Regions from separate parts of the Microbacterium sp. YJN-G genome, predicted to be linked through region 2. Evidence: predicted binding sites of a transcription regulator. Region 2 holds the regulator's gene; the other holds the start of a gene.
The links. Region 2 encodes LexA, which represses DNA repair genes until DNA is damaged. Its sites were predicted from a motif close to TCGAACANNTGTTCGA; they were not measured.

Region 1 (4,354 bases), 980 kb from region 2:
GAGGGTGAACAAGCGTGCCAGCAGGTAGACGCCGAAGAAGGCGATGGCGAGCCAGAGCAGGCCGAGGCTGCCGTCGATGCCGGTCGCCGAGATGATCCACAGCGCGGGCAGGAACGGCACGAGGTTGAGCAGGCCCGCGATCGCGAGGTAGCGGGCGTCGTTGGCGCCCATCAGCACGCCGTCGAGCACGAAGACGATGCCGGCGACGGGCTGGGCGAGGGCGAGCACGATGAAGGCGGGCTGCACGAGCGCGCCCACCGCGGCGTCGCCGGTGAACAGGGTGCCGAGCACGCCCGAGAGCGCGGCGATCGCGGCGCCGACGAGCACGCCGAACCACAGTCCCCAGGCGACGGTGCGCCGCAGCACGCGGTGCACCTGCGCCAGATCACCGGCGCCGAGACTCTTGCCGATGAGTGCCTGGGCGGCGATCGCGAGGGCGTCGAGGGCGAAGGCCGCGGTGGAGAAGATCGTGTAGGCGATCTGCCATCCGGCGAGCTCGCGGGTGCCGATGCCCGTTGCGACGCCGACGGTGACGAGCAGGGCGACGCGCAGGCTGACGGTGCGCAGGAACAGCCAGCCGCCCGAGCGGGCGGTGCCGCGGATGCCGGCGCGCTGCGCACGCATCGAGGCGCCGTGGCGGCGGGCGAGGCGGCGGATGACGACGACGTAGGCGGCGACCATGCCCCACTGTGCGGTGACGGTGCCGAAGGCCGAGCCGGCGATGCCCCAGCCGAGCCCGTAGATGAAGATCCAGTTCAGCAGCGCGTTCGCGCCGAAGCCGAGCCCGGCGATCCACAGCGGGGTCATCGTGTCCTGCATGCCGCGCAGCAGGCCGGTGGCGGCGAACACGATGAGCATGGCGGGCAGGCCCCACATCGAGATCATCAGGTAGGTGCGCGCTTCGGTGGCGACGGCCGCGTCGGGGCCGAACAGGGCGATCATCGCTGGGGTGCCGACCGCGCCGAGGATGGCGAGCACGGCGCCGAGACCGAGGGCGAGCCACATGCCGTCGATGCCGACCGAGACCGCGTCGCCGGGCTGGCCGGCCCCGAACCTCCGCGCGACGGCGGGTGTCGTGGAGTAGGCGAGGAAGATCATCAGCCCGACGATCGTCTGCAGCACGGCGCCGGCGATTCCCAGGCCCGCGAGCGGGACGGTGCCGAGGTGGCCGACCATGACCGCGTCGAGGATGAGGAATGCCGGCTCGGCGACCAGTGCGCCGAGCGCGGGCACGGCGAGGCGCAGGATCTCGCGGTTCAGCGTCAGGGGTGCGCCGGATGCCGAGGGCGCCGGGGATGCGGGGGAGGCCACCTCACGAGCCTAGGGTGTGGCGGGCGGGCAAGACGGCGGGTGCGGCTGAACGGTGCGGGCAGGGCGGCCCGGGCTGGGGGCGGGGACGGCTGAATGGTGTGGGCAGGGCGCGGGTGCGGCTGAACGGTGCGGTCAGGTCGGCCCGGGCAGGGGGTGGGCACGGCTGAACGCGGAGGCAGTGCACGGCGGGCAGCGCACGACGGTGGGCATGGCCGGGCTGTTCCCGGTCAGGCTGCGATGTCGTACCTGGCCCGGCCGCCGAGTCGCGGGGCGCGGGCGGGGTCGACGGAGGGCGGCGGGATGAACCAGACTCGTCCCTTGGTTCCCGTGCCGTCGATGCGGATATCCCAGCCGTTGTCGTGGATCCGATGATGACAGGTCTCGCAGAGCAGAACCCCGTTGGCGAGATCCGTCGGCCCTCGATCTCGGGTCCACCAGCGGATGTGGTGCGCCTTAGTCATGCTCGGCGGCAGCCCGCACATCGCGCATCCGCCGTCGCGTTCGGCGAGGGCGAGCTTCTGCGTCTTCGAGAAGAAGCGCCTTTCCCTGCCCCAATCGAGGATGTCCCCGGCCGAGTCGAGTACGCACGGGATCACACCCGCTCCCGCGGCCATCCGGCGCACCGCGGTGATGCTGATCGGCTGGTCGAACCCGTCGATCGTGCCCGCCCCGGTGCCTGCCTCGAGATCGGCGGCGTCCACACGCACGATGACGGTGGCGCCGGCCATCGGCATCCGCTCGCTCTCGCAGCCGAGCACATGCGCGCAGACCACCGAGAGTGCGTCGGCGCGCATCATCGCGACGGTGCGCTGATCGGCATCCACCCCACCCGCGTCGAGGGCGTCCTTACGCGCCTGGAACTGCGCGGTGACGTAGGCGTCGACGGCCGTGCGGATCGGCGCGCCCTCTTCGACCGGGGTGACCAGATTCAGGTGAAACATTCCGTCGCGCTCGAACATCGCCACCGTTCGCTGCCCGCGGCGCTCCTCTTCGCGATGCTCGAGCCTGTCGGCTTCGAGCACCGCCTCGGCGCGCTTGACCAGCCGCCGCACATCATCCAGCGACAGTCCGACAGCGCGCTCGACGAGACGCCGCTCGGTATCGGCGACCAGATCACGGTCGACGCCCACACGCGCCCGATCGAGGAAGGCGATGATCAGCGCGGCGGACTGAGCTGCCAGATCTCCGGCGGCGAGCGCGTCCTGCACGGCGGGATACCTGGCAGGCATCGGGTCGCCCACCAGATCGGTGCGCGGGGCGACGGCCTCGCCGACCTGCACGAGCCGGGCGGCGTCGCCCGCAGAGACTCCTGTGGTCGCGGCGATGAGCTGCGCCGGGCTGCGGAATCCCTGCTGCTTCGCCAGTGAGTCCGGCCCCAGTTCGGGCCGGGATTCGTGCGCGATCTCGGCGGCGATGCGCGCCTGCATGGCGTCGAGCACCCGCTTCGCCGACCCGATCGCGGCGTTGAGGGAGATCAGCGCGTGGCGCGGCAGCTCGTCGGCATCCGACCACGCCGCATCGATGGCCGACACGGCCTCGTGCAGTTTCGTCAGGGGAGCTGCCATGTATCCAGACTATGGGCGGCAGGCTCTTGAGTCAAGTATTTGTTCGAAATTGGTTCGCACAAGGGTGACCAAGTTTCGAACATCACTACACATTAGATCCGAACCATCTCACCGTACCGCCGCCCACCGACCCGGGTCCGCGCGTAGCCTGGAACGACCGGGGGGTGATCCGATGTCCGACGCGATGAGCGACGCGGCGCGGTATCGCGCGCACCGCGATGCCGGTGAGAGCGCACCGGCGGAAGCGGAGGGCGACGGTGAGCGGCAGAGTGCGCTCACCGCGCAGAATGCTGCGGAGTACGTCGAGGCTGCGATCCAGGTCGCCATCCGCCGCGGCGACTTCGACGATCTGCCCGGCGCGGGCAAACCGCTCGAGGGGCTCGGGTCGGGGGCACGACCCCGACTGGTGGATCCGCCGCAAGATCGAGCGCGAGAACCTCTCCGGCCTCGGCCCGCCTGCCCTCATGCTGCGCGTCGAGGACCGGGAACTCGACGGCGAGCTCGACCGGCTCGGACGCGAGGAGGATGTGCGCACGGTGCTGGAGAACTTCAACCGCCGCGTGATCGAGGCGCGGCGGCAGCTGCTCGGCGGTCCGCCGGTGGTCACGAAGACGCGCGACATCGATGCCGAGGTGGTCGCCTGGCACGCCCGCCGGAAGGCCGCGCGGATCGCGGCGCGTGCTGCCGTGGCGGAGACGGAGCGGTCGGATGCTGCGCCTCGACGTTGTCTACGCGGCTTCCGCCGCCGCTCGCGAGATTCGTAGATTGCGGCGAATTGTTCTCGCCTCAGCGGAAGCGATCGACATCGTCTGGCTGGGCTGAGGATTCGGCGGGCGGAGGGCGTTGAACTCTAGCGTGAACACGATGAAAACCTGTTCGCGTGGGAAAAATCGGTCAACGAGTCGGGCAGCGGCATCAAGCTCCACCACCCGTGTGCGTGGCGTGCCGGCCGGTCGGCGTGTGGCCTCAACCCGAAGCTCTGCGTGTCCAACTTGAACGGTTGATGTTCGCATAACAAGACGATCCAACATCGGCAAGTCGACGCGCCGATGCCGTTACCGAAACGTGATAATCGGCTCTTGTGTAACCCGGGTAACAGGTCCAGGATGAGTGCCCAGGAGCCGCAACAACTGAGGGGTGACGGCGGTTCCGAACTCTGGGGTTGGGGAAAGCAGTACTCGAGGCCGTCGAAGACGACGCCCAACACAGGGAACCCGTCTTCGTCATCCCGGAGAGTGTGACCCCGTCATGCGTACCATCCGACGCCTCATCGAGGCCAAGAAGGCCGAGCGCGAAGAGAACGGCGAAGCCGGCTTCTCGCTCATCGAGCTCATCATCGTCGTCGTCATCCTGGGCATCCTGGTGGCGATCGCCGTGCCGATGTTCACCAACATTCAGGACCGTGCAGCCCAGAACGCCGTCGATGCGGCCGCCGCGAACGGTGCGACTGCTGTTGCTGCCGCACTCGCTGACCCAGA
Region 2 (4,354 bases):
GGGGTCCGCGTCGCGCACCTGCGCGGCGGCATCCTCGGCGGTGATCGTGTAGTCGTCCTCGCGCGTGCCCGAGATCCACCGCGCCCCGGTGCCCTGCGTGATCAGCGGGTACATCGAGTACGTGGGTGCGAAGCCGAAGGCGGTGCGCCCGGGGCCGGCGAAGGCTTGCATGATGTGCTGCAGCACCTCGTTCGAGCCGTTGCCCGCCCAGATCTGGTCGGCGGTGAGACCGTGCCCGAGGTAGCCGGCGAATGCCTCCCGCAGAGCAGTGAACTCGCGGTCGGGGTAGCGGTTGACGTCGGTGAGGGCGAGGGCGATGTCATCGAGGATGTCGCCGACCACGGCATCCGGCACGGGATGCGTGTTCTCGTTCACGTTCAGCGCGACCGGCAGCGGCGCCTGCGGCGCGCCGTAGGGGGTGAGCCCGCGCAGATCAGCGCGGAGGGGCAGCTCGTCGAGGGAGGTCACCCCTCAATCGTAGGACGCCGGATCGGGCCCCTTCCCCGCGTGACGCCACTGGTCGTCGCGCGCGTGGGCGCGGATTCTGCCCCGTTCGCGTCAGCGCGCGTACTCGACAGGGATCGCGATCTCGTCGCCGATCTGGATCATGCCGGTGCTGAGGTTGTTCAGCCGCTGGATGTCGTCGATGACATCGCGCGGGTCGTCGTTCGGTGCGACCGTGGAGGCGATCGACCAGAGCGTGTCACCCGGCATCACGGTGACGGTCTGGAACTGCACGTTCGCCGCCTGGTCCCCCGAGGCGAGGGCGGAGCCGCCCGCGAACACGGAGAAGGCGAGGACGGCGACGACCGGTGCCGCGGCGAACGCGGTGAGGACGCGGCGGCCGCGTGCGGTCAGGCGCAGGCGGGTGCGGGAGGCCGACCGCGCACCGGCGGACACGCGAGCGATCGCGGGGACCTGGATGCTGATGGTGCTCATGTGACGCTCCTCTGTCTTTCCCCGCGCGCCGGCGGGACTGGTACAGCTTTCGCATCCGGCATCCGGCCGGGGATGCCGGATGCGAAGCTGTGTTCCGAACTTATCTTCGATATCGAACATCTGTCAAGAATTCTTCGACAATCGACCCGAATCCATCCCGACACGCTCGAACAGATCTTCCGTTTTCGGTGATTCCTCGGATACGGTTTCGATATGGAGAGCCCATCACGGGCCACCGACATTCGAACCGGACGCCCGCGCTGGCGCGGATCCGCACCGGACGGCACGCATGAAGGAGCACCGATGAGCGACATCCCGGCCCCCGCCTCCGAGGCTCCGCGCACCCGGCGGCGCAAGAGCCTCAGCGCCAAGCAGATGGCGATCCTCGAGGTCATCCAGACCTCCATCGCGCGGCACGGCTATCCGCCGAGCATGCGCGAGATCGGCGATGCCGTCGGGCTGAAGTCGCTCTCGAGCGTGACCCATCAGCTCGGCCAGCTCGAGCTCAGCGGCTACCTGCGCCGCGACCCGGGCAAGACGCGCGCCATGGAGGTGCTCATCGACCTGCCGGGCACGAGCGCCGAGAACCCCGCCGACACCGCGCCCGCCGTCGGCGATGCCGCCCTCGTGCCGCTGGTCGGGCAGATCGCGGCCGGCGTGCCCATCACGGCCGACCAGCAGGTGGAGGAGATCTTCCCGCTGCCGCGTCAGCTGGTCGGCAAGGGCGAGCTGTTCATGCTGAAGGTCAACGGCGAGTCGATGATCGACGCCGCGATCTGCGATGGCGACTGGGTCGTCGTGCGCACGCAGAACGATGCGGAGAACGGCGACATCGTCGCGGCCATGATCGACGGCGAGGCGACGGTGAAGGCGTTCCGCCGTCGCGACGGCCACACCTGGCTGCTCCCCCGCAATTCGGCCTTCGAGCCGATCCTCGGCGATGAGGCCGTCGTGCTCGGCAAGGTCGTGGCGGTGCTGCGCGCCGTCTGATCTCCCGCCGAAACCCCTCAAGGTTGTCGAAACCCCTCCTGAATCTCGCAATTCAGGAGGGGTTTCGGCACTGCTGAGGGGTTTCGGCGTCTGACGACGCGTCTGACGACGAGACTGACGACGTCGCGCGTGACGACGTCGTCAGTCCCACTTCACGCGTCAGGCGGGGACGACCACGTCCTCACGCACGCGGCGGGTGGCCTCGACGATGTTGCGCAGCGAGGCGACCGTCTCGTCGTAGCCGCGGGTCTTCAGACCGCAGTCCGGGTTGACCCACAGCTGACGCAGCGGCAGCTCGTCGACGGCGCGGCGCAGCAGCGACTCGATCTCGGCGACGCTGGGAATGCGGGGCGAGTGGATGTCGTACACACCGGGGCCCACGCCGTGGTCGAAGCCGTACCGTGCGATGTCGGCGACGACCTCCATGCGGCTGCGGGCGGCCTCGATCGAGGTGACGTCGGCGTCGAGCGCGCGGATCGCGTCGATGACCACGCCGAACTCCGAGTAGCAGAGGTGCGTGTGCACCTGCGTGGGAGCGGCGGCGCCGCCGGTGGCGAGGCGGAACGAGCGCACGGACCAGTCGAGGTAGGCGGGCTGGTCGGCCTTCTTCAGCGGCAGCAGCTCGCGCAGCGCGGGCTCGTCGACCTGGATGATGGCGATGCCCGCGGCCTCGAGATCGGTGATCTCATCGCGCAGCGCCAGGGCCACCTGGTTCGCGGTCTCGCCCAGCGGCTGGTCGTCGCGCACGAACGACCAGGCGAGGATGGTGACCGGGCCGGTGAGCATGCCCTTGACGGGCTTGACGCTCAGCGACTGCGCGTACGCCGCCCACGACACGGTGATCGGGGCCGGGCGCGACACGTCGCCCCACAGGATCGAGGGACGGGTGGCGCGCGAGCCGTAGGACTGCACCCAGCCGTTCTCGGTCACGGCGAAGCCGTCGAGGTTCTCGGCGAAGTACTGCACCATGTCGTTGCGCTCGGGCTCGCCGTGCACCAGCACGTCGAGGCCGAGGTCCTCCTGCAGCGCGACGACGCGGTCGATCTCGGAGCGCAGGAAGTCCTCGTAGTCGTCCTGCGGCAGCTCGCCACGTGTGAACTGGGCGCGCGCACGGCGGATGTCACCGGTCTGCGGGAACGAGCCGATCGTGGTCAGCGGCAGTGCGGGCAGGTTCAGCGCCTGCTGGGCGTTCTCGCGCTCCTGGTAGGGGGCGCGCGAGAAGTCGTCCTCGACGAGCGCACGCCGGCGCACGGCGCCGTCGCGCACGCCGGGCGCCTCGCGGCGGTCGGCGAGGGCTGCGGATGCGGCATCCAGTTCCGTCGCGACGGCCTCGCGGCCCTCCGCGAGCCCGCGGGCGAGGGTGACGACCTGTGCGACCTTCTGGTCGGCGAACGCCAGCCATGACACCAGCCGCGCGTCGAGCTTCGACTCGTCCTCGACATCGTGCGGTACGTGCAGCAGCGAGGTCGAGGTCGAAGCGGCGACGGTACCGGCGCCGAGGGCGCGCAGCGCCTCGAGCTTGCCGAACGCGCCGTCCAGGTCACCGCGCCAGATGTTGTGTCCGTCGATCACACCGCCGACGAGCACCTTGCCGCCGAGATCGGGCAGCGAGGCGGGCACGGCACCGCGCACCAGGTCGATTCCGATGGCCTCGATGGGCGCCGCGGCGAGCACGGCGAGGGTCTCCCCCAGCTCGGCGTACGGGGCGGCCACGAAGATCGACGGGCGCTCGGCGGCGCCGCCGAGCACGGCGAGGGCGCGCTGCGCGGCATCCGCCAGCCGGCCCGTCGAGGCAGGCAGCGACTCGCTGACCAGCGCCGGCTCGTCCAGCTGCACCCACTCGGCTCCTGCGGCCTTCAGTGCCGCGAGCAGCTCGACGTAGACGGCGACGACGTCGTCGAGGCGCGAGAGCGGGTCGAAGCCCTCAGGCGCGTCGTCCGATGCCTTGGCCAGGGCCAGGAGCGTGACGGGACCGACGATGACGGGGCGGGTGCGCAGTCCCGCTGCGGCGGCCTCGGCGACCTCGCGCACGAGGCGGTCGCTCGAGAGCGAGAAGACCGTCTCGGGGCCGATCTCGGGCACCAGGTAGTGGTAGTTCGAGTCGAACCACTTCGTCATCTCGAGCGGGGCGCGGTCGCCCTCGCCGCGGGCGACCGTGAAGTACGCCGGCAGGCCGATGGTGCCGTCCTCGTCGCGCAGGTCCTCGAAGCGCGCGGGGATCGCACCGACGGTCACGGCGGCGTCGAGCACCTGGTCGTAGAACGAGAACGACTCGGGGATCGACGAGTCGTCACGTCCGAGGCCGAGGCCGGCGAGGCGCTCGCGGTTCGCGGCACGCAGCTCGGCTGCGGTGGCCTCGAGCGCGCTCTCATCGATGCGGCCGGCCCAGAAGGCCTCGACGGCCTTCTTGAGCTCGCGGCGACGG

Region 1: a site for LexA is predicted at 2,908-2,923, ahead of H7694_RS15030 (HNH endonuclease signature motif containing protein). Genes of this name have one in related genera too.

The regions. Positions count from the first base shown of each region.
Region 1 is NZ_CP060402.1:3,128,569-3,132,922, reverse strand. Features, by position in the region: gene H7694_RS15035 (MATE family efflux transporter) at 1-1,311, opposite strand, end outside; gene H7694_RS15030 (HNH endonuclease signature motif containing protein) at 1,539-2,876, opposite strand; partial or broken gene H7694_RS15025 (DUF1992 domain-containing protein) at 3,049-3,640, shown strand; gene H7694_RS15020 (type IV pilin protein) at 4,125-4,354, shown strand, end outside.
Region 2 is NZ_CP060402.1:2,151,736-2,156,089, forward strand. Features, by position in the region: gene H7694_RS10360 (histidinol-phosphate transaminase) at 1-468, opposite strand, end outside; gene H7694_RS10365 (LysM peptidoglycan-binding domain-containing protein) at 559-939, opposite strand; gene lexA (transcriptional repressor LexA) at 1,243-1,929, shown strand; gene metE (5-methyltetrahydropteroyltriglutamate--homocysteine S-methyltransferase) at 2,089-4,354, opposite strand, start outside.